2 regions of the Serpentinicella alkaliphila genome follow, and region 2 is predicted to be linked to the other one. Evidence: riboswitches for the same ligand, from Rfam matches in the RefSeq annotation. Region 2 holds a riboswitch; the other holds the start of a gene.
The links. Region 2 has a riboswitch for glycine ahead of HZR23_RS07670 (PTS sugar transporter subunit IIC). Riboswitches for the same ligand answer to the same signal wherever they lie in the genome.
Positions count from the first base shown of each region.

Region 1 (16,714 bases), 1.6 Mb from region 2:
GGGGAATACCCTTTTAGCAAGTGGTATGGGTGGGTACAGGATCGATATGGTTTATCCTGGCAGTTAATATTTATGGATTATGGACAAGGTGTTCAAAAGATCGTACCAAACTTACTTTTCTCAAATGAGTCATGTGGTAAGGCTGAGGAAGCAATAATTTGCTACACACAAGTGTTTGAAGATTCGGAAGTAAGTACTATTAGCAGATATAAAGAAGGAGAGGCAGTAACACCCAAGGCAAAAATAAACTATGCTGCCTTTAAACTGCACGACATTCCTTTTGCTGCCATGGACAATAGTTTTGATGTGGATTTTAGTTTTAATGAGGCATTTTCACTCATTATTAAATGTGAAGATCAGGATGAAATTAATTATTTTTGGACAAACTCTCTGCTGTACCTGAGGCAGAGCAATGCGGTTGGGTAAAAGATAAGTTCGGAATATCATGGCAAATTGTACCTACAGTATTGTATGAGATGATGAAATTCGGTGATAAAGAAAAATCAAAACGGTTGACAGAGGCGTTTCTAAAAATGAAAAAATTTGATTTGGAAGCTCTGCAAAAAGCATTTGAGGGGTTTTAAATGTTTGGACAAACATGTAAATACAAATAATCATAGATTTAGAATTAAGGTTTGATTATAGTAATAGTAACTAACTCGGATGAGTAAGATTAGAAGGGAGTAAATAAGCATGGCATACTTTGATCTACTTAATATATTGAAAGTACGTTTTGAGAAAAATATGCATCGCCATAGAGATCTGGAATGGGATAAAGTACAAGGAAAGTTGGAAGTTAATACTGAAAAACTACGTTCACTTAATGAAATGGAAGAAACAGGTGGAGAACCGGATGTTTTTGGATATGATGAAATGACAGACGAGTACATTTTTTATGATTGTTCAGAGGAAAGTCCTAAAGGACGTAGGAGTTTGTGCTATGATCAAGAGGCAATGGAAACGAGGAAAGAACATAAACCCAAGAACAGTGCTATTGAGATGGCTGCTTGTATGGGTATAGAGCTTTTGACTGAGGAACAATACCGGGAGTTGCAGAAGCTTGGTAATTTTGATATGAAAACGTCGAGTTGGGTGAAAACACCTAATGAGATTAGAAAACTTGGAGGAGCCCTCTTTTGTGATCGTAGGTATGGCCAAGTCTTCGTATATCATAATGGTGCAGAATCATACTATGCTGCCAGGGGGTTCCGTGGCTCGCTGAGAGTATAATTATATAAATACTAATTGTAAATAATAGATTGTACAAGATTCTATACTAAAGAACTTAATAGAATAATCATATGTAACCACTATTTACACATAGAAATAGATAATTGCAATAAGCAAATAAGACCTAATGCAATTCTTTATTCTATATATAGATCTCATAAACTTATGAAAATTATGTGTAATTTAGTAAGTATGTAATATAATGTATATGAAAGCTTGTGTACTAAATTTTAATTTCAAACATTAAGTGGGGGAAATCATGTTTAAGCTACTAAAAAATATTTTATGGGTATTGTTAATATCATTTTTGTTATTATTTATCCCTAGGCTTGCGGGAATGATCGCTAGTTCATTAAATTATCAAGTAATAGACACTGATGGCGCTTTTGCATGGGTATCTATTCATCACATTTCACAGGCCCTTATCTTTGTTATTCTAATGATTCTTATAAAAAAAATTAAATCCATAGAGTTTGGCTTTAACTGGGGTAACAGAGAAGCTGGAAAGCAATATTTAATTAGTTTTTTTAAATATTTTAGTATGTATACTGTAGGGGCTTTTATAACAGTCGTTGTAACGAAATCATTTCAACCATTTACATTTCCATTATCCACAGTAAACATATTAGGACAATTAGGCTTCCAGCTTCTACTTTCAGGTCCATCAGAAGAACTTATATTTAGAAGTTTTGCAATAACTATGTTAGCCTTAGTAATTGAAGGAAGAGTTTTTAAGGGAAAAGTAAGTTTATCTAATATTATGTCAGCAGTTATTTTTGGGTTAGCCCATGTGGGCTTTACACTTAGACCCTTTGAACTTAGATATAGTGTATTTCAAGTTGTTTATGCGATTATACTAGGCCTGTTTTATGGGGAATGCTATGAAAAATCCGAAAGTGTAATCTATCCAATGATTATGCATAGCTTTACAAATGTTTTAATGGTGGGATTAACAATTGTTTTATCATTTATCCTATAAAAATATAGAACTATAATAAAACGTCCAAGAAGATGTTTTATTTTTTTGATTCCCAAAGGGCATGAGATTTTATCATTGTTAAATTGATATTAAATGAGTTTTAATGAAATTATGTAAATATGTAGTACAAATGATAGTAATTTGTAATAATTGAGAAATATAAATCGAACTTTCATTTTGATATAATTGAAATACACTAACATTTTGTATTAGTTAAATGCAATATAGGTGCTAAGGTACTATATTCTAGAGTTCAAGCTAATCTTTATTCAAAGGGGGAAAAAAATGTTAAATAAAAGTTACTTAAGTAAGTTTATTGTATATTGCGTTGCGTTTTCAGTATTGTTAGTTGGATTACCTGTTGATGCTTTTGCAACATCAACTCCGTGGGATCAATACAAGCAATTTATACCAAATGAATCACCTGTTGTAAAAAGACATTTGAGAGGTGCTTGGATTTCAACTGTAATAAATCTAGATTGGCCATCTGTCGAGACTAGAAACATTGTAAATGATCAAGAAAGAATACACAAAACTAAGGAGGAACTAATTTCAATATTAGATAAATCTGTGGAGATGAATATGAATGCCGTATTCTTTCAAGTGAGCCCTGAGGGAGATGCCCTATATAGATCAGATATTGTACCTTGGTCCCGTTACCTTACTGGAACCTTCGGTAAAGACCCAGGCTTTGACCCATTGGCATTTGCTATAGAAGAAGCTCATAAGCGTAATCTTCAACTTCATGCATGGTTTAATCCATATAGGATATCTATGAATACTAACGAAGCTACAATACAGTCACTTAGTATAAACAAAAGTGTTTATAGAGATTATCCGGATTGGATTAGGACTACAAAGTCTAGGTTTGTAATAGACCCTGGTATCCCTGGGGCAAGAGAATGGGTAAGAAAAAGGGTAATGGAAGTTGTAAAGAATTACGACATAGATGGGATACATTTCGATGATTACTTTTATTATGAAAATTTTGTTGGAGAATTAGAAGATGATAATACCTTTATGCAATTTAATACAGGACAATTTTCTAATAAAGGGGATTGGAGAAGAAATAACACCTATTTACTTGTAAAAGAGATTTCAAATGAAATAAGATCAGCAAAGCCTTGGGTCAAATTCGGTATTAGCCCAGCTGCAATCTGGGCAAACAAAAAGGATGGACATCCTAGTGGCTCAAATACAAATGCTGGATTACCAAACTATGATAGAAGTTTTGCTGATACTAAGAAGTGGGTAGAAGAGGAGATTATCGATTATATCGCTCCTCAGATTTATTTTACTTTTGCTAATCCGCATGTTCCATATGGAGAAGCAGTTAGTTGGTGGTCAGAAGTCACTAAAAACAGAAAAGTACACCTATATATAGGCCAGGCTCTATATAAGGTTAATAGTGATTCGGACCAATATTTCCAGAATCAGAATGCAGTAGATGAATTTGTGCGTCAGCATAAGTTTAATGTTTTGAAGCCGGAAGTAATGGGTAGCATAATGTTTAGATTCAGAAATTTTAATGATTCGAATAAGCAGCAGGTTGTAAATGCTATGAGGCAAGATTTGTGGGGGACTAAGGCTTTGGTTCCTGTTATGGATTGGAAAGGTGGACAGGCTCCACGTACTCCTGTTCAAGGAAAAGTAGAGGCTCTTTCTAATCAAACAAAGTTGACTTGGATAGATAATGGTGGAAATACGGCTTATTATGCAATATATAGGATGAATAAGGGTAATAGTCTAGACATTGACTCTGATAGAAGTGCCCTTCAACTTATAGGAACTGTAAGAAAAAGTGATAAAACTGTTCAGGAATTTATTATTAATAGTAGTTATGACCTTGATAAAATAGACTTTGCTATAACTGCTCTAGATAGACTTCATAATGAGAGTAAAGAGTTACTAATTACGGTAAATCAATCAAGGTATTTTAGCGATGTTAACAATCAACACGCTTGGGCAATTAAGGCGATCGATAACCTGTATGAAAGAGGCGTAATCAATGGTGTTGGAAATGGAAGATTTGCTCCAGGTAATAATATAACTAGGGCTGACTTTTTAGTTATGGTGATGAATTCATATAATATAGAACTTGATTCAAACGTTACGAACAACTTTGCTGATGCAGGTAACAAATATTACACAAAATATCTTGGCACTGCGAAAAGGCTTGGCCTTGTGTCAGGAGTTGGTAATAACCTTTATTCACCTGAAACTCCAATAACACGTCAAGATATGCTTGTAATTTTACATCATGTATTAGATAAGTTAGGAGCGTTGCCTGTTGATAATAATGTCGGTAGGCCTTTTGAAGAGTTTAAAGATATAAATGAGATTCCTAGTTATGCATTAGGTGCAATGAAATTTTTCGTGAGAACAGGTATCGTGCAAGGAGAAGGCAATAGACTTATGCCTAGAACAACAGCTACTAGAGCGCAAACAGCTCAAGTGCTTTTTAACATATATACAAAATAGGATTATTATAGAAGAGAAGCTTTAGATATATTTGATATTAGATTATTAAATGTAATAACTCAAATTTATTGATAAATCTTATATTTTATCAATAAATAAATCTCATTTTATGTAATGTTTAATATTTAATGAATATAAATTTACTTTCTTGGGAATTTTATTTGTGAGGTTAGATTTTAAATCTTTAATAAAATTCGGAGGTATTATTAGATGAATGGTACAGTAAAATGGTTTAATGCAGAAAAAGGATTTGGATTTATTACAGGAGAAGACGGCAAAGATGTTTTTGCACATTTTTCTCAAATAAATACCAATGGATTTAAAACACTTGAGGAAGGTCAAAAAGTTTCATTCAATGTAACTCAAGGACCTAAAGGTCTTCAAGCAGAAGATATTACTGCTATATAAAATACTATAGTAAAAAACCCCCTGATAGAATGTTTTAGGGGGTTTTTTCATGGTTATTATAGCCTATAACTGTGCTTAACAGCGTAATTCAAGCAATATATACATAGGTACAAAGGATAGTTAGAAGTACCCTTATGTGACTTAGAAATTAACAATAATAAAACAAGCTTATTAATCTATGACGTAAAATTAAAATATTATTAAATTTTGTTTGAAAATTCAGAAAAAAAAATATATAATATTATGTATATTTAAATTGAGTCAGGTTATAAATTATTGTTCTATAAGTAAAGCTATATAAGCTGAGATAAAAGAAAAGAAAGAGGAGAAAGAATATGGGTAAAACTTTAGCTGAAAAAATATTTGATGCACACAGAGTGAATATGCCGTTTCCTGATACGCATGTTCTAAAATTGGATAGAGTTTTCTGTCATGAAATTACGACACCAATTGCAATTACGGACCTTATGGCTAGGGGGATGGACAGAGTCTTCGACCCTACGAAAATTAAAGCAGTAATAGATCATGTAACCCCTGCGAAGGATTCGAAAACAGCTGAACAGGGAAAAATACTACGTGACTGGGCTAAAAGACATGGTATTAAGGACTTTTTTGACATTGGAAGAAATGGAGTTTGTCATGCAATATTTCCTGAAAAGGGTTTCGTTAGACCAGGTTTTACAATAATTATGGGTGACTCTCATACTTGTACTCATGGAGCTTTTGGTGCTTTTGCAGCAGGAGTTGGAACTACAGACCTTGAAGTAGGTATATTAAAAGGGGTTTGTGCATTTCATTCACCTAAAACTATAAAATTCGTATTAAATGGTTCATTAAAACCAGGTGTTTACGCAAAAGACCTAATACTATTCATTATAAAAGAGCTTACAGTAAATGGTGCAACAAATATGGTAATAGAGTTTACAGGACCTGTAGTAGATGCTATGTCAATGGAATCACGTATGACATTGTGTAATATGGCGATAGAAGCAGGTGGTACAAGTGGAGTATGCTATCCGGATATGACAACAGTGGAATATTTGTGGGAATTTATTAAGGATGAATTTAGTTCAAAACAAGAAGCTTTAAAAGAATACTCTAAGTGGATTTCTGATGAAGATGCAAACTATGAAAAAATATATGAATATGATATTTCTAATTTAGAGCCTATGGTTACTTTTGGGTTTAAACCGGATCAAGTTAAACCAGTAGATGAAATGATTGGTACAAAAATTGACCAGGTTTATATTGGAAGTTGTACAAATGGTAGAATAGAAGACCTTAGAATTGCAGCTGAAATTCTTAAAGACAAGAAAATTAATGATGACGTTCGTGGAATTGTAAGTCCTGCAACTCCAGATATTTATACTATGGCTTTAAAAGAAGGTATAATTGAAATCTTCCAAAATGCTGGGTTTTGTGTAACAAATCCTACATGCGGGGCTTGTCTTGGTATGAGTAATGGAATTCTTGCGAACGGTGAATCATGTGCTTCGACAACAAATCGTAACTTTAATGGTAGAATGGGTAAAGGTGGTACAGTTCATTTAATGAGCCCTGCAACAGCTGCAGCTTCAGCTCTTGAGGGAAAAATAACAAATTCTCAATTATATAAAGGATAGTTAGTGGGGGAAAAAAATGAAAAAATTTAGTGGAAAAGTTTTATTCTTAGACAGAAGTGATATCAATACTGATGAGATAATTCCAGCGAAATATCTTACGGAAATTACGAAGGAGGCTTTAAAACCATTCTTATTAGAAGACTTAGTGCTTAATGGGTTCAACAATAAGGAAGATATTAATGATAAGGCAGTAATAGTAACAAGAGAAAATTTTGGATGTGGTTCTTCAAGAGAGCATGCCCCATGGGCTCTTGAGGTAAATGGAATAAATGTAGTTATCGCAGAAAACTTTGCAAGAATATTTAGACAGAATATGTACAATTGCGGCATGTTTGCAATACAATTACCGAAAGAAAAGATTGATTATCTTTTTGACACATATTCTGACAAAGATACTACTATAACAATAGACATTGACAGATCTAAGATTATCGTGACTACCCAAGATAGATCAGATGAAATTGATTTTGTAATTGGTGAGTTTGACAAGACACTAGTTAAAGAAGGCGGCTGGGTTGGCTATGCTGATAAAAACTACTAATTTATAGGTATCCATTTAAACTGGTGAAGAGTAGTAAAGTAATTAAAAACATATTGAATTCTATATTATTTGAATAGTTTCCTAAGTGGAACCAGACCGTATTTAGTCAATTGACTTAATACGGTCTTTTTGGATTGTATTAGATTGGATCTTTAAATCATTTAATACTGTACTAAATTTTATTAGCTTTTTAAAAGAGGTTCTTTATTAATATTTAAAGATTTTGAGATCTAAACAATTATTAGTTAACCAACTAATATATATTGGTTGACAATACTTCTTCAGTATTCTATAATTAACTGATATTAGTAGCTTTATATATTTTAATAGAGACATGAATATGAATATGGCCATGATATTATCAAATTCTCAAACAAACTAGGAGGTCGAATAGCAATATAATAAATGAATAAAGAAGCATTGAATCAGCTTACATTAAACATATAGAATTTATATAAGATTTACTGGAATTATAATAACGCATTTTAATTACTAGGAGGAAAAATAATGACTAAAAATTTTAAACTAAAAGATATGATGTATTCTTCGATATTTGCTGCTTTAATTAGTGTACTAGGTTATGTTGTAATACCCCTTCCTTTTAGTCCTGTACCGGTAACTGGGCAGACTTTAGGGATTATGTTAGCTGGGCAGCTGTTGGCGCCATTTCAAGCATTCTTAAGTGTTTTTATATTTATACTGCTTGGAGTTGCTGGAGTTCCTGTTTTTTCAGGTGGTAGATCAGGAATAGGTGTTTTAGCCGGACCTTCTGGTGGGTATATTGTGGGTTTTTTAGTAGGAGCTGTAGTTATAAGTCTACTATGTAGAAAATCAAACAATATATGGAAATTAGGGGGTTCAGCGATAGTTGGAGGAATTATAGTTGTTTATTTATTAGGTGTATCTAGGCTAAACTTTTTAACTGGAATGGGGTTAGAGAAGGCAATTGTTACTGGTGCACTGCCATTCATACCAGGAGATATTTTAAAGGTAATCGCTGCAACATTGTTAGCTAAAAGGTTAAAACCACATTTAAAAAGTAGGTAGATAATAGATGAATAAAGTTTATATCGTAGATGGTTGTAGAACCCCAATAGGAAAGAAAAATGGAAAGCTTTCTACTTATCTTCCGGAAAAATTAGGAGCAGCTGTTATGAATAGGTTACTTGGGCGAAATGCTCTAAAACCAAAGAATATTGATGAAGTATTCCTCGGAAATGCTATTGGCCCTGGTGGTAATATAGCTAGACTCTCTTTATTGGAAGCAGGATGGGACCAATCAATACCAGCTACAACTATAGATTTTCAGTGTGGCTCAGGGATGAAATCAATATTTGTGGCTTACTATATGATTAAAGCCTCTGAAGCAAATTTAGTGATAGCTGGTGGAGTAGAAAGTACATCTTTAGAACCTATGAGAAGATATAACAATAAAGATCCTAAATTTGAAGGTGAAGCTGTTTTTTATTCTAAGGCCCAGTTTTCACCTTTTATTTTAGGAGACCCGGATATGCTAACTGGTGCTGAAAAAACAGGAGAGCTCTTTGGACTAAGTAGAGATGATATGGATAGATGGGCTTTAATGAGTCATAAGAGGGCTATTGAAGCTAAGTATGAGAATAAACTTAAAGATGTAATAATTAGTTTGGATGGAGATAGTCAAATTTCCGATGAAAGTATAAGAGAAAAAATGTCTATGAGACTTTTAGCTAAGGCTGCACCAGTAGTAAAACCAGGTGGAAATATAACAAGTGGTAATTCATGCTTAACACATGATGGTGCTTGTGCACTATTACTGGCCTCACAAGAGGCAGTAGAAAAATATAATCTTAAGCCAATAGCTATTATTGAAGCCGTTGGAAGTATAGGAGTAAATCCAAATTACCCACCAGTCGGTGCAATAAATGTAGTTAAGAAATTACTTAATGAAAGGAAATTAACTTCAAATCAAATAGATGTTTATGAAGTTAATGAAGCATTTGCAGTAAAGATATTAGGCTTTATTAAGGAGTTAGGTATTTCGGAAGAAACTATAAATCTCTGGGGTGGGGCATTAGCATATGGACATCCCTATGGAGCTTCTGGTGCTATTATTACTCTTCACCTAGCTGAAATACTGAAAAAGGATAATAAAGAGAGAGGTATTGCTGCAATAGGAGTCGCTGGTGGACAGGGGGCTGCTATTATGATTAGAAATATAACAAAGGATGAATAACTCATGTGTTTAAGTATAATTGATAGAATAGCTACTAATGACGGTAAAAGGGAATTTATACAATCTGACTATGAGGAGTATTCATACTTAGAAGCAAAAGAATTTATTGACAATATTTCTGAACAGTTGTTAAAGTTTGGAAATAAAGGGGATTTGGTAATTATAAAGGAGGATAGCCCAGTTAAGCAACTCATGTATTTCTTATCCTCTTGGAAGGCTGGACTAATTTCTGTCATCCTTTCACCGAATATTTCCAAGGAAAACTACAAACGATTAATTAATAAAATTGACCCTAGAATAATTATTAATGGGGAGATCAAGCTATATAAAGATAATAGAGCATCTGGTTTAGACCATGGTTCAAATCTTTTTCTTTGTGCCCTTTCCTCTGGAACTACAGGGGAAGAAAAATTAATATGGAGAAGTTATAACACCTGGGAAAGAGCATTTAAACATCAAAGTGAAATATTTAATATTAACAAGGGTAATAGACTACTGTTAAATGGAAACTTTCACTACACAGCGAACCTTAACGGTGCTATACATATTTTTTATGAGGGTGGCACATTAGTCCATACGAAAAAACAAAAACCTATGGAAATAATGAATATCATCAATAAAAAAAATATTGATGCTATTTTTATGGTTCCAGCGTTATATAAAATATTAACGACTAGTGACAATATACAATCATTAGAGGTTAAATCAGTTGTATCCGCAGGTTCTAAATTAGATATGAATACATTTAGTAGATTAAAAGAAATATTTCCGAAGGCAAAAATTGTTGAATATTATGGGGCAAGTGAACTTGGACATATATCCTATTTAAATTTCGAAGATTCCCTACAGAAAGAAGGTAGTGTAGGGAGAGCTTTTCCAGATGTACAAATAATTATTGAAAACGAAAAAGTATGGGTCAAGAGTCCTTATATTGCTGATGGTTTTCCTACAAAGCATTCAGCGGGGGACTTGGGATATTTAGATGAAGATAATTTTTTATTTCTTACAGGTAGAGAAGGAAATATTATTAACAAAGCAGGGGAAAAAATAATGGCAGAAGAGATTGAAAAGGTCATAATGCAACATCCCGATGTTAATGAGGCTGTAGTTATAGGAAAGGCTCACCACTTAAAGGGAGAAGAGATTATGGCAGTCATATCAATTTATGAGAAGTTAAATGAAGTAGAGCTAAAAAATGAAATAAAGATGTTTTGTAAACGGTATTTAGAATATACAAAAGTTCCAAAGGACATTGTTATTATAAACAGCATTCCTAGAAATGAGAATGGAAAGATAGATAGAAGGTTACTTAAACAATTTGGCAACGGAAGTTTAATCTAGGTAGAAGAAGATTTATCGATAATTTTATAAATATAGAGGGAGTATTGCCTCCCTCTATATTTATATGGAATATTGTATGAATTAAAGCCTATATTTTAGAATGCTCTCCTTTGCTTTCGTATTCATTAGTACTCTTAACTACAAGGGAAACTAGTCCTAGTAAGGCTAATAGATTAGGTATAACCATTAGACCATTAAAAGTGTCAGCTAATTCCCATACGATTTCAACTTTCATTGCAGTACCCAAAATAATAAAACTTAATACAAAAACTCTGTAAAAGCCAATACCTTTTTTACCAAATAAATATTTAATGTTTGATTCCCCAAAGTAGTACCAACCAATTATAGTAGATAGGGCAAAGAAGAATAAGCATATAGCAACAAAGGTAGCACCATGGGTGCCTAAACCTCTAATGAATGCTTCTTGTGTCAGTTGAGATCCATTAAGGCCAGTTGAAAGAGATCCAGTTGTCAAAATTACTAATGCAGTTAATGTACATACTATGCCAGTATCGATAATTATACCCATTATTGCAACTAATCCCTGCTGTGCTGGATGGTCTACCTTTGCAATAGCATGGGCATGAGGGGTTGAACCCATACCAGCCTCGTTAGAAAACAAACCTCTAGCTACTCCATAACGGAAGGCTTCTTTTATTGAAGCACCGATAATTCCACCAGTTGCTGCCATAGGATTAAAAGCTCCAATAAAAATCATTTTGAAAGCTGGTAGAATTTGATTGTAATTCATTATAACAATTGTAAGGGCACCTATAATATATAGGCCTGCCATAAAAGGAACGATTTTTTCAGTAAAAGAAGCTATTCTGTTAATACCGCCAATTATAATTAGACCAACTAAAGCTGCAACAAATCCCCCTGTTACTAACTTAGGGATATTAAAAGCAACATATGCTGCTTCTGATATAGAATTTGACTGAACCATATTCCCCATAAACCCTAATGCTAGTACAATAGCTATCGCGAAAAATCCTGCTAAAAATTTACTATTTAAACCATTTTTAATATAGTATGCTGGACCGCCCGTTAATTCACCGTCCACTTTTTCTGTATAAAGTTGAGATAGAACTGCTTCACCAAAAATTGTTCCCATTCCTAGGAAACCGCTTAACCACATCCAAAAGATTGCTCCTGGGCCACCCGCAGCAATAGCTGTCGCAACTCCAGCCAAATTTCCTGTACCAACCTGGGCAGCTATTGCAGTTGTTAGAGCTTGAAATGAAGAAATACCATTTTCATCTGCTTTCTCTTTTTTATTAAAGATTCCGCCAAATGTTTCTCTCCAAATATCTTTAAATCTTCTAATTTGAATGAATCTTAGCTTCACTGTAAAAAGTACTCCTGTACCCAATAAAAAGAATAACATTACTGGGCCCCATAAAACACCATTAATTTTAGAAATGATTTCCATTAATAATTTCATGACAAAACCTCCGTAGTATAGTTAAATATATTTTTTATAACAGTTATAAATTAGGACTTATATTTTACAGATTGTAATAATGTAGTATTGATTTGCATCTCTCCTTTACAAGTAATATTGAGATTCAAAAAAAAGAAAAGAGACTATTCAAAGTTTAGTCTCTGGTTGGAATTAGATTTTTCATGCATGAACAAACCATTGTATGTACAAAGAAACGTAGATACAATAGTATTACATTAAATGAGAAAAATCCCCTGTCCTTTTACCTGAGAGTTTCACCTGATGTTTCAGGCTTTCCCCTTCGGTGCTCTTTTGAGTCTCTCCAGAGGCTCGTCCAATAACAGTCTACAGTTTGTATTCTATTACCTTCATCCGATACGTATAAAATTTTATTTTGTGAACAAATGTTATTCTACCATGAACATACTTATAAAATCAAGAGCCATTATTAGGACCTTTAGTAATATATCTATTTTTATTGGAAAACATGTAGTATTGGAAAAAATAGCAAAACATGTTATGTTATCAGTAGAAGACAGAAATTTTAACTGGGAAACTCATTGGTTAGAGTGAGTGAGGATACTGTCCATAGATTTTAATGTTTAGTAAAGATTTATAGTCATAATGGTGATTGAAGATTTAAATCATATTAATTTTTTATAACACCCTTTAATTTCAAGCGTAAAAATAGAAAACGAGGGTTATGAAAAATTTTAAAATATAAAAAAAATCACAAAAATAATAATTATACTGACTTGATTTATAACATATGATATAATGAATATGGAACATGTTTCATTAGTTTGTTCTTTAGGGTGAAAGTATTGTGTTAAAAAGTGTTTATTTTAATTAAAGGTTATATTCATAAAGTGTGAAGTACAAGTCATATATTTAATATAATTAAAGTAGGATGTGCTGCTCAAATTAACTGAGTATGTACAATAATTTACTAAGACATGCATGGAACTTGTTCCACATGTTGTGTTTTAAATTTTAAGGGTACAAAGCATAGAGATAAGTAAATTGATTGAAACTAATTATAGATAAAAAATTTCTGAGATATGGGAATTATAAAGGTAGGAATTGATATGTCAAATATTAGAGAGATTGCGAAAAGGGCTGGAATTGGAATTGCAACCGTATCCAGATACCTAAATGATAATGGTTATGTTAGTGAGGAATCTAAGAAAAAAATTCAAAAAGTGATAGAGGAGTTAAATTATACTCCTAATGCACTAGCGAGAGCGGTGTTTACTAAAAATTCTAAAACGATAGGATTAATGGTTCCAAATATATCAAACCCATTCTTCAATCAATTAGCATCTGTTATAGAAGATTACGCGAAAAATATGGGATATAATATATTTTTATGCAACACAGATGATGATAAGGAAAAAGAAAAAAATTATTTAGAAGTTTTGAAAAGTCATAGGGTAGCAGGTATTATTGCTTCACGAAGTCAGTGCAAATCAGAATATAGCAATATTAACATTCCTGTAGTGGCCTTTGAAAACCATATACTCGATAATATTATTACCGTTTCTTCCGATAACTATAATGGAGGAAGAATGGCGTTTGAGCATCTATATAGTAAAAACTGCGAAAGAATTTTGCAGATAAGAGGACCTAAATCTTTTGAAGCAACGGAGCTAAGATTTGAAGGATTTATGGATGCGGCCAAAGATAAGGGTGTAGAGGTAAGCTTTATTGAGTTTCAGAGCGACTTTCAAGTAGAAATGTTAGAGGCAGATATAAATAGTATGAATGATATTAGTCAATATGATGGCATATTTGTTTTTAATGATATCGCAGCAGCTACTATAATGAGATCTCTTAAAAAAAGAGGGGTTACAATACCGAATCAAGTTAAGATTATTGGGTTTGACAATAGTTTTATTGGTGAGCTTCTATATCCTTCACTAACTACTATTAATCAGCCAATAGAAGAAATAGGTAGAACTATCGTTGAATTATTAATCAAGCAAATCAATGGAGATGAAGTTGCAGTAAAAGACTATATTTTGCAAACAAAACTTATAGAACGAGAGACAACTTTGTCTTTAGAAATATAATGTACTTTTCATGTAAGTTTATTCTAATTATAGGATTAAATTAGGTCCTAGGCGGCTAATTTTTACAAATACATTTAGACATAACTTTACATCTTTAAAAAAATATAACTATTTGTAAAACAAAATTTAATAAGTATATAGAAATATTCTATAGCATGAAAGGAGATTAAAATGGATGAGGTTGTTAAACTAAGAGTTCGTAACATTGAGAAATCTTTTCCTGGTGTTAAAGCATTAGATAATATTAACTTCTCTGTAAGAAAAGGCACAGTTCATGTATTGTGCGGTGAAAATGGGGCTGGCAAGTCTACTTTAATGAAGATTATTAATGGGATTTACAAAGCTGATGCTGGGGAAATATTAATCGATGGAAAAGTTGTTGAAGTACAGGATCCGATTAAAGCTAGAAGCTTAGGGATATCTATGATATTCCAAGAGTTAAACTACATTCCAGAAATGACTGTAGAGGAAAGTCTATTTGTAGGGAACTGGCCTAAGAACAGGTATGGTAATGTTGATTGGGGGGCAATACGAAGGAATACAATTGTACTTTTAAATAGAGAGGGTCTAGATTACTCTCCTGAAACAAAGCTAAAGGATTTAACAGTCTCTGATATACAAATGTTAGAGATATTAAAAGCTATCTCATGGAATTCAGATATAATTATTATGGACGAACCTACCTCTGCAATCACTCAAAAAGAAGTTGAAGTACTGTTTAAAAAAATAAATGAATTAAAAAGTAGAGGCGCATGTATTATATATATTTCTCATAAAATGGATGAGATTTTCAAAATTGCTGATGAAATAACTGTTTTTAGAGATGGATGTGTTATTGATTCAAGACCCAAAGAACAGTATGATATGGAAACTGTTATATCTCAGATGGTAGGTAGAAAATTAGAAAATAATTTTCCTAAAGAAGAGGTTGAAATTGGCAATACATTACTTGAAGTAAAAAACCTAACAAATAAAGGTAATTTTAACGAAATAAGCTTTCATGTTCGTGAGGGTGAAATAATTGGTTTTGCTGGGCTTATGGGGGCTGGTAGAACAGAGATTATGAGATCTCTATTTGGTCTTGATGAATACCAATCTGGGGAGATTATAATCAAAGGTGAGAAAGTCAGTATTAAAACTGTTAAGGACTGTATAAATAAAAAGGTTGTAATGTTATCAGAGGATAGACGTAGATATGGTATAGTACCAGTAAGAAGTGTTAGGGAAAACGTTTCTCTTAGTAGTCTAAAGAAGTTTATATATAGAGGTAGACTACACGCTAAAGAAGAGAATGCTGTTATAGAGGATTATTGCAAGAAAATGAGGGTTAAAACACCTACTGTTGAAACCTCAATAGAATCTTTAAGTGGTGGTAATCAACAAAAAGTAATTCTTGCTAAATGGATGGTTACTGATCCAGATGTTTTAATTTTAGATGAACCAACAAGGGGAATTGATGTTGGGGCAAAGTATGAAATATATGTTTTAATGATGGAATTGGCTAAACAGAAAAAAGGCATTATAATGGTTTCTTCTGAACTTCCTGAACTTATTGGAATGTGTGACAGAATATATGTTATATCAAAAGGTAAAGTAGCTGGTGAGTTAATGAGAAGTGATTTTTCACAAGAAGAAATTATGAAATTAGCCACTAAAACAAGTTAAATTGAGGTGAATACATGACAACTAATAAAATAAATAAAATTTGGACAGAGATAAAAAGTAAATATAGTATATTTTTAGTATTAGCTGTTTTATTCATTATATGCTCCTTAGCAAATGAAAACTTTTTATCCTATACTAACTTAACGAATATTTCTAGGCAAATTTCTGTAGTAACGATTTTAGCCTTTGGGCAAACAATACTAATAATATGTGGTATGTTAGACTTGTCATCAGGTTCAGTTTTAGCCTTGGCAGGGGTGCTTTCGGTATCAACCTACATTAATACTGGATCTCTACTTTTAGCTTTCATAGTAGCTATTATTGCCAGTGTAATATGTAATATACTAAATGGTCTAATGGTTACAAAATTTAAGACACCGCCTTTTATTGCTACTTTGGCTATGATGACTATGGCCCGTGGAGCAGCACTGTTATATACTAATGGACAAAACATATATCAAATTGGTGATTATATTAAGTTTGGTCAAGGCTCAACCTTTGGACTTCCAACACCTATAGTTTTCATGTTAGTAATATTAGCAATTACCTGGTATATTTTAAAACATACTATTTTCGGAAGATCGGTATATGCGATTGGTGGTAACGAGGAAGCAGCTAATGCCTCAGGAATAAGTGTAGATAGTATTAAGATGAAAGCATATATTATAAATGGTGTATTTGTAGGTATTGCTGGAGTTATATTCATGTCTAGGGTT
Region 1 is NZ_CP058648.1:3,183,741-3,200,454, reverse strand. It holds partial or broken gene HZR23_RS16315 (VOC family protein) at 1-398, shown strand, start outside; gene HZR23_RS16310 (DUF4256 domain-containing protein) at 694-1,230, shown strand; gene HZR23_RS16305 (CPBP family intramembrane glutamic endopeptidase) at 1,490-2,209, shown strand; gene HZR23_RS16300 (family 10 glycosylhydrolase) at 2,495-4,690, shown strand; gene HZR23_RS16295 (cold-shock protein) at 4,901-5,098, shown strand; gene HZR23_RS16290 (3-isopropylmalate dehydratase large subunit) at 5,434-6,720, shown strand; gene HZR23_RS16285 (3-isopropylmalate dehydratase small subunit) at 6,737-7,261, shown strand; gene HZR23_RS16280 (biotin transporter BioY) at 7,769-8,308, shown strand; gene HZR23_RS16275 (thiolase family protein) at 8,316-9,476, shown strand; gene HZR23_RS16270 (AMP-binding protein) at 9,480-10,817, shown strand; gene HZR23_RS16265 (alanine/glycine:cation symporter family protein) at 10,906-12,261, opposite strand; glycine riboswitch at 12,506-12,597, opposite strand; gene HZR23_RS16260 (LacI family DNA-binding transcriptional regulator) at 13,350-14,333, shown strand; gene HZR23_RS16255 (sugar ABC transporter ATP-binding protein) at 14,505-15,998, shown strand; gene HZR23_RS16250 (ABC transporter permease) at 16,013-16,714, shown strand, end outside.
Region 1: another riboswitch for glycine. It lies ahead of HZR23_RS16265 (alanine/glycine:cation symporter family protein); the one in region 2 lies ahead of HZR23_RS07670 (PTS sugar transporter subunit IIC).

Region 2 (16,714 bases):
TGTAGTTATTACTCCGGATTCTGGGGGACTAACTTTTTCATATGGGGGAATAACCCTTCCTGAAATATTATATGATGTTGAAAATCTAACTCTAGAGGACGTAGAGGTAGTTAGCAATATTCCATCTAAGGAAATGGTTAAAATAATTGCCCCTAAATTTATAGGTACGGGTCACCTAGAGAATCATAAAAAAGTAATCCTTGTTGGAGCAAATATTCAAGAGGAGTTTCTAATAAAACCGTGGTTACGTATAAAAGATGAAAGTAACGAGCCAGCTATGGTAAGTGTTGAAAAGGAGCTATCTGAAAATAATGCTGATGGCAAAAAAATGGATTACGAGGCTTTAGATTTAGCTAGACAGAATCTAGAAGACCTAAACCTTCAAGACAATCAAGTAATTTTAGGTTACAATTTAGCAACTTCTTTAAATCTAGTTGAGGGTGATATTTTAAAGCTATCAGGTAAAGAGTATGAGGTATCAGGAATTTTAGAGGAAAGTGGGTCTTCTGAAGATCAGCAGGTTTTAATGAATTTAAACTCAGCTCAAGAATTATTAGAACGAGTAAATGAAATTACAATTATAGAGATGGCAGTAGATTATATAAGTGGTTCTGAGGAAGCATTAATTTCAGAAATTAATGAATCAATTCCTCATGCAAAGGTAGCCAGTCTTCGTCAGGAAACCTTGAGAAGAGATGAAATGTTAGTTAGATTAGTAAGGTTTGGTATTACTTTATCCGCAATTATTCTATTAGTTGGCATGTTAGTTGTAGCTTTAACAATGTCTAACTCTGTAAGAGAGAGGACTAGAGAGATTGGTATATTTAGAGCTATTGGTTTCCGTAAGTACCATATAGCAAAGATGATAATTATGGAAGGCTTATCAATTAGTATATTAGGGGGATTTACAGGATTTATTGCTGGAACCCTAATGGCCCGTTACGCAGGTCCTTTCATATCAGATATGAATATAGTTGTCCCTTGGAGTATGGGTTTACTGGCAATATCAGTTGGATTAGCCATAGTTATTGGCGTAGTATCAAGTATATATCCAGCTTATAAAGCTTCAAATCAGGACCCGGCGGAATCCTTGAGATTTATATAAGTTTACAATAATATATAGAATAATAACTCCTTTTGTTACAACCATGCAAAAGGAGTTATTTTAACTTTTTGAATTAGTATTTAATATGCTCATTAAAAACTAGAAGGTTATAGCTTTTTCCTTGTTTAACTATACTGTCTAGTGCGAGCCAAACCTCATCTTTTTCAAAATCCTTTCTCCATGCAGCATAGCCAGCCAGATTATGCTTTTCTATAAGTGAGGCCTTTAAGGCTAAGGATCTATCGCACTCTAGCCATACTCGATAGAGTTTTCCTTCACTTTCATATTGACTATAGTATTGACCAGTTAGTTCATCCCATTCTATAGATGCGTTATTTTCTTCTAATATTTCCATTACTCGATTCATACCATAAGCCTTTGATGATACTTTCACTCTATTATTTGCTAATAATTCCTCCTCCCATAGTCTTGTGTAGAATGGTAGGCCTAATAAAACCTTCTCAGGAGGAATTACATCCAATGTTCTTTGTATTCCTCTTTCAACCCATCCAATTGATGCAACTGAACCACTTTTAGGACTTGAGGACCAATGCTCATCATATGTCATAATTGCAACATAATCTACAATTTCACCTAGTTTTGCTCTGTCATAAACCATAGACCAATTCGGGCTACTACTAGGAATTGTAACGTCAATTGATACTACAAGATTTTGTTCATGTAGTTTTTGTGTAAGAAACCTAACGAAAGAAGTGAAGGCATCCTTATCCCTATAATGAATATTTTCAAAGTCGATATTAATACCGTCCAAATCATAAAATGCGCTATAAACTAGTATTTGTCTAATAAAATTATTTTGAGCCTCTTTATTATCTAAAAATTTACTTGTTAAGTCTGGATCAAAGCTATTTGTCACTAGTCCCCATATTTTATAGCCTTTAGATTTAGCATCCTTAACATAATTTGTGTTTCCACTATTTAATATTGTTCCATCCTCTTGTACCATTCTAAACCAGGTTGGGGAAAGAATATCTACAGCATTAAGTTTGTCCTGCTCAGTTCTATCGTGATTATTATATTTTATATAATCCCATACTAAACCAATTTGTTTAGGTGGAGACCAATAGGAGTTAGCGTTATTTAATTCATGTCTTATGGACGTAGTAGAAGTTGTATTAACATCTATATTAGATTTAGATACATATCCCCTATAGCCATCGGGAGTAATAACCTTATACTTATCAAGACTTTCATATATTTGTATATATGAGTCCTTTGGAATAGTAGTTATAGATTTAGATATTGTATTATCATTTTCTTTCAAAGAAGTATCACCAATAGCTTTTCCAATCAAATATTCAGAGTGATTGGAAGTGATTAAAAGTAAATCTCTATCGGAAAAATAGTCGATTTGGGCCCCTAGCAGACTAGCTGTTGATTTTACTGGAAAAAATATAGTATCATCTATTTTCTTTATTAGAAAGGAAATTGTTACTGGTGATTCTTTAACATATGAGTCTACATCCGCATTACTAAAATAAAAATGTTCATTTTTTAACTGAACCAGTCCATAGCGTTGTTCTGAATCTAAGATAATATTTTGATAAATATGCTCCTGTACTTTTTCTAATGGAAGGTATATTTCCTCACCATCTATTATAAGTTCAGATAAAAAGCCTTTATTATCAATAATCAGATTAAACTCATCATTAATTTCAGATGATGAAAAAGTGTTTATTACAGAGTCTAAGTTAGTATAAAAATAATAGGTTCCTAAGCTCAATATAAATATTAATGCCAAAAGTATTGTTCTAAGCCTATTTCTCTTTTGTGTATTACGTTGAAGTCTCAAAATAATCCATCCTTCCTCTGAGTTGGTTATTATCTTAAAATAATTATATATAACTATGAAATGCATTGAAAGGATTTTAAAATTAAATAATATAGAATATATTCCAATAGTGACATATAAGATCAATTGAAGTAAAATTAGGGTATAAGGCAGAAGGGAAAATAAAATATGAAAAAAAATAAAGAAATTGAGTTAAAGTTAAGATTACCTAATGCGCAGCTGGGTAAAGATATAATGAATGACGAATTTATACTTAGTTATACCCAATCGAAAATATTAGAAGTGAAATGTTATGAAGCTATCTATTTAGATAGTGAGGAAGGCAACTTAAATGAGGCTGGTCTTGCACTTCGGATTCGAAAAGAAGGTGAAAAGTGGGTAGCTACAGTCAAGACAAAAGGTTCTTCGGTAGATGGTTTACATAGTAGGGATGAGTGGGATGTAGAAATAGAGAATCCGGTACCAAGCATAGAATACTTTAAAAATACTAGTATCTATACAGATTTACAAGCTGCTTTAGGTGGAGAAATTTTAACCAGCCTGTTTACCACTAAATTTGAAAGAAGAATAGTAAATTTGTCTGTAAAAGAAAAGAGTTTGATTGAATTAGCTATTGATATTGGCGAGATTATTGTGAAAAACAGACGAGAAGAAATCGCAGAGGTAGAATTAGAATTAAAATCTGGAGAAGCTGAAGATTTAAGTTTTATTGGAGACATATTAATACAAAAATATGGCTTAGTACCAGAAGAACGGAGTAAATTTTATAGGGGATTAATGTTAATGAAAGATTAAATGGTTGACAGTATAGATAAAATAGGGTTATAAGTCATTGGACTAATCATATAATTTATATATATTAAAAACTAAATTATGGTGAATGAAGATTGTTGGAGAAACCCTAATGGGTTACCGAAGAAGAAAGGAATAGTAGGCTATATGTTATTCCGAAGCTTTCAGGTTCAATACAATAATTGGACACTACCCTGGAGAGATCCATTTCCGATGGGCATCGAAGAAGTAACCTTATAAAAAAGGGAAGCTTTCAGATAAAAGGACAGGGAGTAAATAGCATGTATTTACTGTGCCATTTACTCTTTTTTATTTTGTCTACATAAGGCTTGGAAATAAAAATAAGGGGAGGGATTAAAAGTGGAAATTATAAAAGGGATAGGTCTATTAGTTTTAACACTTATTATATTTTCTGCATTTAGCTTCAAGGCACCAAAAGGACAAAAGGCTATGTCTGGATTAGCAAACGCTACAGTAGCAACTTTTTTAGTCGAGGCAATACATAAGTATATCAGTGGAGATTTCTTCAATTTAGGATTTTTAGGTGAGGTCGGGACCATTTCAGGTAATATGGGAGGCGTTGCGGCTACTTCCCTAGTTGCTTTAGCAATGGGGGCGAAACCGGTATTTGCAGTTACTGCTGGAGTTGCTATGGGTGGATATGGTATTTTGCCTGGTTTCATTGCAGGCTATTTAGTTGGTCTGATTAGTCCATTTTTAGAAAGGAAATTACCAGAGGGTGTAGATATAATTGTAGGTGCATTAATTCTTGCTCCAATAGCTAGATTAACAGGCTATTTAGTTGCGCCTATAGTAAATGCAACCTTACTTAGTATAGGAAATATGATTACTGTAGCTGCGGAGCAGTCTCCTATTGTGATGGGATTTTTATTAGGTGGAATTATTAAAGTAATATGTACATCTCCATTGAGTTCTATGGCACTAACTGCTATGCTTGGTCTTCAAGGCTTAGCCATGGGTATTGCTGCTATTGCCTGTGTAGGTGGATCATTTACAAATGGTATAGTATTTCATAGATTAAAATTAGGAGATAAGAGCAAAGTTATAGCTGTGATGTTAGAACCATTAACACAGGCAGATATTGTAACACAAAATCCAGTACCTATTTACTCATCTAATTTTATTGGTGGTGGATTAGCTGGAATTGGGGCATCGTATTTCGGCATAATAAATAATGCGCCGGGGACTGCAGCACCAATTCCTGGTTTGCTGGCACCCTTTGGTTTTAACCCTCCAATTAATGTTATAGGGGCTATTATCATAGCTGCCATAGGTGGGACAGTGGCGGGGTTAATAGGGAGTGTAGTTTTTACAAATTATAGGGCTAGAATTGAAAAATAGTAATTCAAGGGGGATGCTCATGCATCCCTTTAACTATGAATATAAAAAAATTTTCGCGAATAAAATAAGCTAGAATAACTGAATATATTAACATAAAAAACTTTAAAATAATTGTTGACTTTAATTAGAAGTCGTAGTAGGATATATATTAATATTTAAAAGATTTCGACAATTTAAATAGCTAATGCTATGAAAGAGACAGTAAACAGTGTATAGTTTGTAGAGAGCCAATGGTAGGTGGAAATTGGTACTAGAGGCTGTTGAATCCACTCTGAAGCAGGAGAGGGAATTAACTTCTCCCGGTTGAAGCCGTTATATTCAGTAAGGTCATTTAATATTAATGACGAATCAGGGTGGCACCGCGTAAGTATAACTTTCGTCCTTGGCTTTTTAGGCTAAGGGTGGGAGTTTTTTTATTTATATTGATAAATTAAAGGAGGTTTTATAAATGAAAATTTTAGTTGCTGAAAAAATTGCTCAAAAAGGCATCGATACATTAATGGAATCAGGCATGGAAGTAGATGTAAAATTAGGAATTACAAGAGAGGAATTACTAGCATCAATAAAAAATTATGATGCTATTATTGTAAGAAGTGTTACAAAAATTAATGAAGAATTTTATGAGCATGCTACAAATCTAAAAGTAGTCGGAAGAGCGGGAAATGGCGTTGATAATATTGAAATGGATGGGGCTACGAAGAGAGGTATTATAGTTGTAAACACTCCAGATGCAAACACTGTATCTGCTGCAGAACATACAATCGGTTTATTATTATCGTCAGGTAGAAATATACCACAAGCAAATGCACTTATTAAAGATAAAAAGTGGGATAGAAGTAAGTTTACTGGTGTAGAGTTATTAAATAAAACGGTTGGGATAGTAGGCTTAGGCAGAATAGGTTCATTAGTAGCAACTAGGCTACAATCTTTCGGAATGCATGTAATTGCCTATGACCCATATATCACTGATGAGAGATTTAAAAAATTTGGAGCAGAAAAAAAGGAAACACTAGCAGAATTAGTTAAAGAATCAGACTTCATAACTGTTCATACACCAAAAACAGATGAAACTTTTGGAATGATAGGTGACGAAGAATTTAAAATTGCTAAAAAAGGTGTAAGAGTTGTGAACTGTGCAAGAGGTGGTATTATCGATGAGGCTGCATTAGAAAGAGCATTAAAAAATGGTATTGTTGCAAGCGCAGGTATTGACGTGCTTGTTGACGAACCAAATCCTGTATCACCTTTAATTGATCTTGATAATGTAGTAATTACCCCACATCTTGGGGCAGATACTTTCGAGGCTCAAGACAATGTTGGATTAACAGTTGCAAAGGAAGTAATACATGCCCTTAGGGGAGAAATGGTTCCAAATGCAGTTAACCTACCAACTCTTCAACATCAAGAGTTAGAAAGTATAAAGCCATACTTATCACTAGGAGAAATATTAGGCAAATTCTATCATCAGCTTAGAAAAGATTCTATTAATAAAATAGAAATAATATACAGTGGTGATGTAGCTAAGTATGAAACTTCAGTTATTACACTATCTATATTAAAGGGTATTTTTGAGCCTATATTAAAGGAACAGGTAAATTACGTAAATGCTAGCCTAATAGCTAAGAACAGAGGTATTGACGTAATAGAGGCCAAAGGGTCTGATGCACTTAATTATTTAAATCTAGTTAGAATTATAATAACATCTAAGGAAAAACAATTTACTATTGCCGGAACTATTTCAGGTAAAGGTCAGGAAAGAGTTGTAGAAGTAAATGGATATGAGTTAGATCTTAGTCCAAGTAAATATATGATAGTTGCAAAAAATATTGATAGACCGGGTATTATCGGTCAAGTAGGGACATTACTAGGAGTAAATAAAATAAATATTGCTACAATGCAGGTTAGTAGAAACTTCAAAGGGGAAACAGCATTAATGTTTTTAACTGTTGACTCTGATGTACCAAAGCATACTTTAGAAGTACTTACAAATATTGATGGAATAGTTAAAGTAAAATTCATTAGGCTATAGGCATAGAGTTAATAAGGAGGAGCAAGAGATGAGAGAGTATAAAATTGCAGTTATCCCTGGGGACGGCATCGGAAATGAAGTTATGGATGAAGGTATAAAGGTTTTGAATTTATTTGCAGAGCTTAAAGGGGATATTAAATTTACTTATGAGTATTTCCCATGGGGCTGTGAATATTATTTAAAAACTGGAAAAATGATGGACGATAATGGACTTGATATATTAAAAGGATTTGACTCTATTCTATTAGGAGCCGTTGGATATCCAACTGTGCCAGATCATATTTCACTACATGGTCTTTTAATAAAAATACGTCAAGGTTTCAATCAATGTGTAAATCTAAGACCAATAAAGCTACTTCCTGGTGCACCATGCCCACTTAAGGATAAGGCACCAGAGGATATAGATTTTGTAGTTATTAGAGAAAATGTTGAAGGTGAGTACTCTGGTGTTGGTGGAATTAGATTTGCGGATAAACCAGAGGAGATTGCTATACAAACCTCAGTATTCACTAGAAAGAATACTGAAAAAGTTATGAAATATGCTTATGATTTAGCTGAAAAGAGAAATAAAAAGAAAAAATTAACTAGTACAACTAAATCAAATGCTTTAAATTATAGTATGGTATTTTGGGATAAGGTATTCGGTGAAATCGGTAAGCAATATCCAGAGGTTGAAACAGAATCAATCCATGTGGATGCAATATCAATGTTTTTTATACAAAAACCACAAAATTATGATGTAGTAGTTGCTTCAAACCTATTTGGAGATATAATTACAGATTTAGGTGCTGCACTACAAGGTGGTTTAGGATTTGCTGCAAGTGGAAATCTTAACATTGAAAAGGAATTCCCATCAATGTTTGAGCCAGTTCACGGATCAGCTCCAGATATTGCAGGCAAAGGTTTGGCTAATCCAATAGCAATGATTTGGACTGCTAAAATGATGCTTGATGATTTATTAGAAGATCCTAAAGCAGAAGAAATAATTAATGCCATAACAGATGTGCTAGTTGAGGGGAAAAGCCTAACACCTGATTTAGGTGGAAAAGCAACTACTCAGCAGGTCGGAGATGCAATCTGTCATAAGCTTAAAGCTAGATTAGTTTAAAAATATAATACTTTAATTAAATCCAGAAGCCTTTGGCTTTTGGATTTAATTATCGGTTAATAAAGGAGGGTTACTATGCATAAAAAATTGTTTATACCAGGTCCAGTAGAAGTTTCAGAGGACGTTCTTCAAAAGATGGCAACGCCAATGATAGGACATAGAAGTAAGGATGCTTCAATACTACAAAGAAGTATTTCAGATAAAATGAAAAAGTTAATGTATACAAAAGAGGAGATTCTATTGTCTACTTCCTCGGGTAGTGGACTAATGGAGGGTGCAATACGTTCGTGTACTAGAAAAAGAGCTGCAGTATTTTCAGTAGGGGCATTTGGTAATAGATGGTTTGAAATGGCAGAGGCTAACAATGTGCCAGCAGATTTATTTAAATCTGATTTAGGAGAACCAACTACGGCTCAAATGGTGGATGAAGTACTTGCAACTGGAAAATATGATCTTGTTACAATAACCCATAATGAAACTTCTACGGGTATTACTAATCCAATAGAAGAAATTGCAGAAGTTATAAAGAAGTATCCTGAAATTGTATTTTGTTTAGATACTGTTAGTTCATTAGGCGGAGTAAAAATAGAAGTCGATAAATTAGGTGTTGATATTTGTATTACATCAACACAAAAGGCATTAGGGCTACCTCCAGGGATGGCCATTTGTTCAATGTCTAAGAAGGCAGTTGAGGCAGCAAAAAACGTAAAATTTAGAGGTGTTTATTTAGACTTATTAACTTTACACAAGTATATTCAAAAGAAAGATTATCAGTATCCGTCTACTCCCTCTTTATCACATATGTTTGCTTTAGATTATCAGCTAGATAAAATATTAGAAGAAGGCTTAGATAACCGTTTTGCCCGTCATGAGGAGATGGCTAATATAGTTAGGGATTGGGCAAAGAAAAATTTTGAGCTTTTCTGTGAAGAAAAATATTCTTCTGCTACTTTGACTACAATCAAAAATACAAAAGAGATAAGTGTAGCAGATCTTAATAAAAAGTTAGGTGAACGCGGATATGCAATATCTAATGGGTATGGAGATCTAAAAGAGAAAACCTTTAGAATTGGTCATATGGCTGAGACTACTGTAGAAGAGGTCAAAGTACTTTTAGCTGAAATTGAAGATATTCTAGGTTTAAAATAAAGGAAGTGAAATGTATGATTACATTAAAGCCATTTAAGGCTATAAGACCTCAAAAAGAACTAGTTGAAAAAGTAGTTTCTCTTCCGTATGATGTAATGAACATTGAGGAAGCTAAGGAAATGGCAAAAGGCAACCCCTATAATTTTTTACATGTAACAAGGGCTGAAATAGACATAGAAGAATTGAAAAATCCTTACAGTGAAATTGTATATAAAAAATCTAAAGAGAATCTATATAAGATGGTAGATGAAAATATTTTATTTAAGGATAAAGAGCCAAGATTTTATATTTATCGTCAGACTATGAATGGTAGGGCTCAAACGGGGATAGTTGGCTGTGCATCAGTTGATGATTATCTAAACGGAAAAATAAAAAAGCATGAGTTTACTCGTTATGAAAAAGAAATAGATAGGATAAACCATTTTGACTATTGTGATGCTAATACAGAACCAATTTTTTTAACCTATAAAAAAGATGAAGTTATAAATAATATAATTAATAGATGGACAGAATTTCATTTACCAGAATATATGTTTAATACTAAGGATGGAGTTAAGCATATTTTGTGGTGTGTAACAGATAATTTAGTAATCGAACAAATTCAACTTCAGTTTAAAAAGGTAGATTCCCTTTATATTGCGGATGGTCATCATAGAACTGAGTCTGCTGTAAAGGTTGCATTGAAAAGAAGAGCGCAGTTTCCTAACTACACTGGTCAGGAGGAATATAACTATTTCATGACTGTAACCTTTCCTCATGAGGATTTGTACATTATGGATTATAACAGAGTGGTTAAGGATTTAAATGGTTTATCTGAAATGGACTTCATTGAAAAGGTGAAAGAAAACTTTTTGATTGAAAAGGTTGAGGGACAATTTAAACCTGAAAAGCAGCATACTTTTGGAATGTTTTTAGAGGGTCAGTGGTGTAAGCTAGAAGCAAAGCCTGAAACATATATTAATAAAGATATCATATCTAGACTAGATGTAAGTATATTACAAAAATATTTATTGCACCCTATTTTGGGTATAGATGACCCTAGAAGTAATAAGAGAATTGATTTTGTTGGGGGAATTAGAGGTTTAGCTGAACTTGAACAGCGGACTATAAGTGATATGAAAGTAGCGTTTTCTATGTATCCTACAACAATTGAAGAATTAATAGAAATAGCAGATAAGGGTGAAGTAATGCCACCTAAATCCACTTGGTTCGAGCCAAAACTATTAAGCGGATTATTTATTCATACATTAGATACAGAATATTTATTATAACAATTTTAACTACTTGAATTCTATCAAATAGATGTTCAAGTAGTTTTTATTTTATGAGGAATTAAGTGGAGTTTGATTACACAAAATATATATGTTTTTAACTTGAATTTAAGGAGTGTATATATGGAAGATAAAAAAACTCAAATAATTTTTACTAGTACTAGTCCATACTATATTGTTAATGGAAAAAATATTATGTATCAAAATGAGAGTATTGGGGATTTGAAGTCAGTCATAGCTCTATGTCGTTGCGGGCAATCTAAATCTATGCCATATTGTGATGGCTATCATGAGAGAACTGGTTTAAAAACCGAAAAGTCAGAGGAAAGAGCTGAAAACAAATGGAAGGATTATACTGGAGAAGATATTACTGTTCATTTTAATCTAGGCTTATGTAGTCATGGACAAACTTGCTTACATGGTCTCCCTGATGTTTTTAATATTAATGAGAAGCCTTGGATTAATGTTGATAAGGCTTCTGTAGATGAAGTAATTGATGCGGTCCGAAATTGTCCTTCAGGGGCATTAACATATACTAAGGATGGAGAATATGTAACGGAATTTGAATATGATGAAAAAATCACCATAGTGGACAAAGGACCTTTAGTAGTAAAGGGCAACGTAGAGCTTGTGGATGATAGAAATAGCTTAGATGAACTAGTTTCTAAAAATAGATTTACTCTATGTAGATGTGGTAAGTCTAAGAATAAACCATTCTGTGATGGAGGTCATAATAATAAAGAATAGACTTAGAATTTTAAGTTTTGTATATTATATATATATAGTTAATACAAATTTAATTATATATTATAGATAAGAATGAGGTATTGATTATGAATAAAATAAAAGTAGCGGTTATATCAGATACCCATGGTTTAGTTAGACCACAATTGATTGAAGAGCTTGCAGGCTGTGATTTAATAATACACGCAGGAGATATTGGTAGTAATGAGGTTATTAACGAGCTAGAAAAAGTTGCACCTGTCAGGGCTGTAAGGGGAAATGTTGATAGGGAAGAATGGTGCCTTAAATTTCCCAAAAGTGATGTTATTGAACTGGGCGATAAGTATGTTTACTTAATACATAATATAGAGGATTTAGATATTGAACCAACAGCCGGGGGATTTGATATAGTTATTTATGGCCATTCCCATAAACCGTCGGTAGAAGAGAAAAAAGGTGTTATTTATTTAAATCCTGGGAGTGTAGGGCCTAGAAGATTTAATTTGCCAATTTCATATGCAATTTTAGAAGTCAAAAAGAATAGTATTAGCCAGAGTCTTATCACAATTACAAATAAAAATATGTAAAGGTTTAGAAGGTATTTTTCTTTGCTCGTCGAATTGTTTTTTGTAGACTAAACTGCAAAAGGAAAGCGGGGGAGCTTAAATGAAAGATAGTGTTACTATAGGTTTAATTGCTTTGTTATATGTAGGGATTATATTTATGTATTTAAGTAAGGTTAAAACATTTCAGAGGTTTTCAAAGGATGCATTACTAAAAGTTGAATCACAGAATTTCTTTTTTTCTAGAAAAATGCATAATATAACAACTATATTAATAGTTTCATTGTTTCTAGTCCAGCTTTACTTTGAAGTACAAAGAGGAAGAGGCATATATGGTAGTGTTGTATTTAGCCTATTATTAGTTTTTGTACTAACGGTACATTTTAAAAGTATGGCCTCAAGTATATGGCTAATCATGAAGGAAGGGGTTTTTCTATATGGACACAAACAACCTATAGAGTGGAAATATATAGAAAAATATAGTTGGAATATGAAGGCATCAACTAAATATAATGAAATATATCTAGCTGGTGAGAAAGATGCAAAGGCGAGAAATAAATTAAGATTAATAATAGATAAGGATTTGACTAAAGAAGCACAGAAGCTTTTTAAAAGATATTCAGCAGAAAAGATATAGAATTACTTAACCCTAAAGAAATTAATGTTCTTTAGGGTTTTAAAATATAAGAAATGCCGAAAACAATAAAATATGTATGTTATAATATGAATAAAGTAGTAAAATGAGTAGTTTTGTAGAGATAAAATACATCGAAGCTAAAGAAAAGAATCTTTAAGATATATGTTTTAGATATATAAGATAGGAGGAATTTAAAATGTTGTATGAATTAATTGAGCAGGGATTTGGTGAGAAAGAGGATTTTAACTGTGCTGAAAAAATTTTATATGGGGCAAATCAAGTATATAATCTAGGCTTAGATAAAAAGGCATTAAAGCTATCAGCTGGATTCGGTGGCGGTATGGCAATTGGAACTGTTTGCGGTGCATTAACTTCATCAATTATGGTTTTAAGCCATCTATTTGTAGAAGAGATCGCCCATGAAAGTATTAGAATAAAAAAGTTATCGAAGGAGCTTCTAGATAGATATGCAGAAGAAATGGGAAGTGTAGACTGTAAGCCTTTAATGAAATCTCATAGAACAAAGGAACATAAGTGTTTACATGTAGTTTCAGCTGCTGCAAAAATACTAGATGATATAGTTTTAAGGGAACAGAAAAATAGTTAATATAGTTAATATTATTAATAATAAGCGCTAAACAACATAGATATATTTTGGAGGAACTATGGCTGAATTTAAGGATTTTGAAAAACTAGATATAAGGGTTGGAGAAATAATTAAAGTAGAAGAATTTCCTGAAGCTAGAAAACCAAGTTTAAAGCTATTGATTGATTTCGGGGATGAACTTGGAATAAAGAAGTCCAGTGCACAAATTACTGAACTTTATGATGAACAATCACTACTGGGAAATCAAGTGTTAGCTGTTATTAATTTTCCACCTAGGCAAGTTGCAAATTTTATGTCGGAGGTATTAGTTTTAGGGGTATATAATAAAGATGGTGTAGTTTTGATACAACCGGATCGAAAGGTAGCAAAAGGAAGTAAATTAGGTTAATTTTAATTATTCATTCGTTGACAAACTATTACGGGATATGATAAGATTATAAAAATGCAAATAAACCTTTAAATTAGTCCAGAGAGGCTAGAAAGGAAGTGGAGAGCATGACTATTGCTACGTGTTTTTGTTGTACTCAAATAAAAGTTAATAATTTAAATAACTTAGGCAAATGTACTTATTTAGTAGCTTTGTCTTTATTCCATTCCTTAAATAATAGGACAATAGGAGGATGATCGTTCATCTTTTTATTGTCCTTTTTGTTTTATTAGTTAATAGCTTTATAAGAAGTACCTTAAAAGAGGAGGAAAAAAGATGAAATTACTTATTAAAAATGGTAGGGTTATAGACCCAGCAACCAACTTAGATGAAATTATAGATATATTAGTAGAAAATGGGAAGATAATAAGTATAGAAAAAAATATAGAAGTACAAACGGATAGAATAATCAATGCGAATAGCCTTTGGGTTGTACCAGGATTTATAGACGTACATGTGCACTTGAGAGACCCAGGTTTTGAGTATAAGGAGACTATTGCAACTGGTGGTAGAAGTGCAGCAAAAGGTGGGTTTACTACAATCTGCTGTATGCCAAATACTAAGCCAGTTATAGATAATAAGGAAATCATAGAATATGTAAATATGAAAGCAAAAACAGAATCATTAGTACATGTATTACCAATAGGAGCTATAACTAAGGGACAGGCAGGAGTTGAGCTTGCAGATATAGAGGAAATGGTTAAGGCAGGAGTTTGCGCAATAAGTGAAGACGGAAAAACTGTAGTAAATTCAGGGTTAATGGAAGAAGCATTAAAAATCGCAGCGAAACTTAATATCCCTGTTTTATCACACTGCGAAGATCATAGCTTAATAAAAAAAGGTGGGGCAATGAACGAAGGTGACAGGTCCAGAAGACTTGGAATTACAGGGATTTCTGCAGAGTCAGAGGAAGTCATAGTTGCCCGAGATATGATACTAGCCAAAGGTACAGGGTCTAAGCTAAATATATGCCATATAAGTACAAAAGGTAGTGTGGAATTGGTTAGGGATGCAAAGAGAAGAGGCCAAAAGATTTGGGCAGAAGTATCTCCCCATCACTTCACCTTAACAGATAAGGATGTGGAGCCAAATAATACAAATACAAAAATGAATCCTCCCTTAAGAACAGAAAAAGATGTTCAATGTATAATCGATGGATTAAGGGATGGAACTATAGATATAATCGCTACAGATCATGCACCACATCATGAAATGGACAAATATGTTTCCTATGAGCAGGCTGCCTTTGGCATAGTAGGCCTTGAAACATCGGTAGCTTTAGGCATAACTGAGTTAGTAAATAAAGGTGTGCTAAGTCCAAGTCAGCTGATAGCTAAAATGACCATTAATCCTGCTAAAATGTTAGGCATAAAAAAAGGGCAGCTAAAAGTGGGGTGTATGGCTGACATCACGATAATAGATACAAACAAAGAATATGAGATAAATTGTAATGACTTTGAGTCCAAAAGTAAGAATTCTCCGTTCCATGGAAGAAAAGTTAAGGGTAAGGCCTTATACACCATAGTTAATGGCGAAATTGTAATGGATAACGGTAAGTTAAAAAGGGAGGATATTTAAAATGATAGATATATTGGTAAAGGAAATTCAGAAAAAAGATAATCCTACAGTTGTAGGTTTAGATCCAAGATTAAACTTTGTACCAACATTTATAAAAGAAGAGGCCTTTGAAAAGTTTGGAAAAACACCAAAAGGTGCCTCGGAAGCCTTTCTAATGTTTAATAAAGGAATTATTGATGCAGTATCTGACCTAGTACCAGCGGTTAAGCCTCAAGTTGCTATGTATGAACAGTATGGAGCAGAGGGGATAAATGCATATATTGAAACAATAAAATATGCAAAGAAAAAGGGTTTAGTAATAATAGGGGACATAAAAAGAGGAGATATTGCAACCACAGCAGAGGCATATTCGGATGGTCATATTGGCAAGGTAGATATAGAAGATGAACAGTGTATAGTATATGATGAGGACTCAATAACAATAAACCCTTATTTAGGATACGATTCTGTAGAACCATATATTAATAACTGTAAAAACTTTAACAGAGGATTATTTATACTAGTTAAAACTTCAAACCCAAATAGTGGGGAGATACAAGATCTAATTGTAGAGGGAGAGGCACTATATAAAAGAGTTGGTCGCCTAGTTAATAAGTGGGGAGAGGAATTAATAGGAAATAGCGGATATAGTCAAATAGGTGCGGTAGTAGGGGCAACCCATTCTTCTCAGGCAGAAGAACTTAGGGAAATAATGCCTAACAACTACTTTTTAGTTCCAGGTTATGGGGCCCAAGGCGCAACAGCAAAAGACCTAAAAGTCTGTTTTAATAAAGATGGTTTAGGAGCAATTGTTAATTCTTCAAGAGGTATTATTGCTGCATATAAAAATGCAAAGTATACGGAACTACAGTTTGCAGAAGCTGCTAGAGAAGCTGTTATAGAGATGCAAAAGGATTTAAAAAGTGTGTTATAACAATAAAATAGGAGAGGTGAGCTTAATGAAAGCAGCGTTAATTTTAGAAAATGGAGTAAAATTTATAGGAAAAATATTTGGACACTATGAAGAGATAATAGGCGAAGTTGTTTTTAATACAGGGATGACAGGATACCAAGAGGTATTAACAGACCCATCATATTGTGGACAAATTGTTACTATGACATATCCGCTAATCGGAAACTATGGAATAAACCTAGATGATATGGAGTCTACAAAGCCTCAAGTTAGAGGATTCATAGTGAGAGAAAATGCTAAAGTACCGAGTAACTGGCGCTGTGAAATGACTCTAGACGGATTTTTAAAGGCTAATAAAATTGTTGCTCTTGAAGGTATAGATACTAGAGCCTTAACTAAAATAATAAGAAATGTTGGAACAATGAGAGGAATCATTACAACTAATATAGATATGCCAGCAGAAGAATTTAAGGAAAAAATTGAAGGCTTTAATAATAAAGAAGCAGTTAAGAAAGTAACGGTTAAAGAAAAATATGAAATTAATGGAAAAGGACCACATGTAGCTATTATAGATTTCGGGATGAAACAAAATATTGTAAGATCATTTGTTAAAAGAGGTTGTAAAGTTACAGTAGTTCCTGCTTACACCAGTGCTGAG
Region 2 is NZ_CP058648.1:1,498,389-1,515,102, forward strand. It holds gene HZR23_RS07655 (ABC transporter permease) at 1-1,105, shown strand, start outside; gene HZR23_RS07660 (glycosyl hydrolase family 18 protein) at 1,179-2,918, opposite strand; gene HZR23_RS07665 (CYTH domain-containing protein) at 3,087-3,713, shown strand; glycine riboswitch at 3,895-3,989, shown strand; gene HZR23_RS07670 (PTS sugar transporter subunit IIC) at 4,071-5,072, shown strand; T-box leader at 5,253-5,459, shown strand; gene serA (phosphoglycerate dehydrogenase) at 5,521-7,101, shown strand; gene HZR23_RS07680 (tartrate dehydrogenase) at 7,130-8,209, shown strand; gene HZR23_RS07685 (pyridoxal-phosphate-dependent aminotransferase family protein) at 8,285-9,358, shown strand; gene HZR23_RS07690 (DUF1015 domain-containing protein) at 9,373-10,629, shown strand; gene HZR23_RS07695 (CDGSH iron-sulfur domain-containing protein) at 10,753-11,376, shown strand; gene HZR23_RS07700 (metallophosphoesterase family protein) at 11,463-11,939, shown strand; gene HZR23_RS07705 (hypothetical protein) at 12,019-12,552, shown strand; gene HZR23_RS07710 (C-GCAxxG-C-C family (seleno)protein) at 12,749-13,159, shown strand; gene HZR23_RS07715 (tRNA-binding protein) at 13,218-13,547, shown strand; gene HZR23_RS07720 (dihydroorotase) at 13,863-15,164, shown strand; gene pyrF (orotidine-5'-phosphate decarboxylase) at 15,166-16,077, shown strand; gene HZR23_RS07730 (carbamoyl phosphate synthase small subunit) at 16,103-16,714, shown strand, end outside.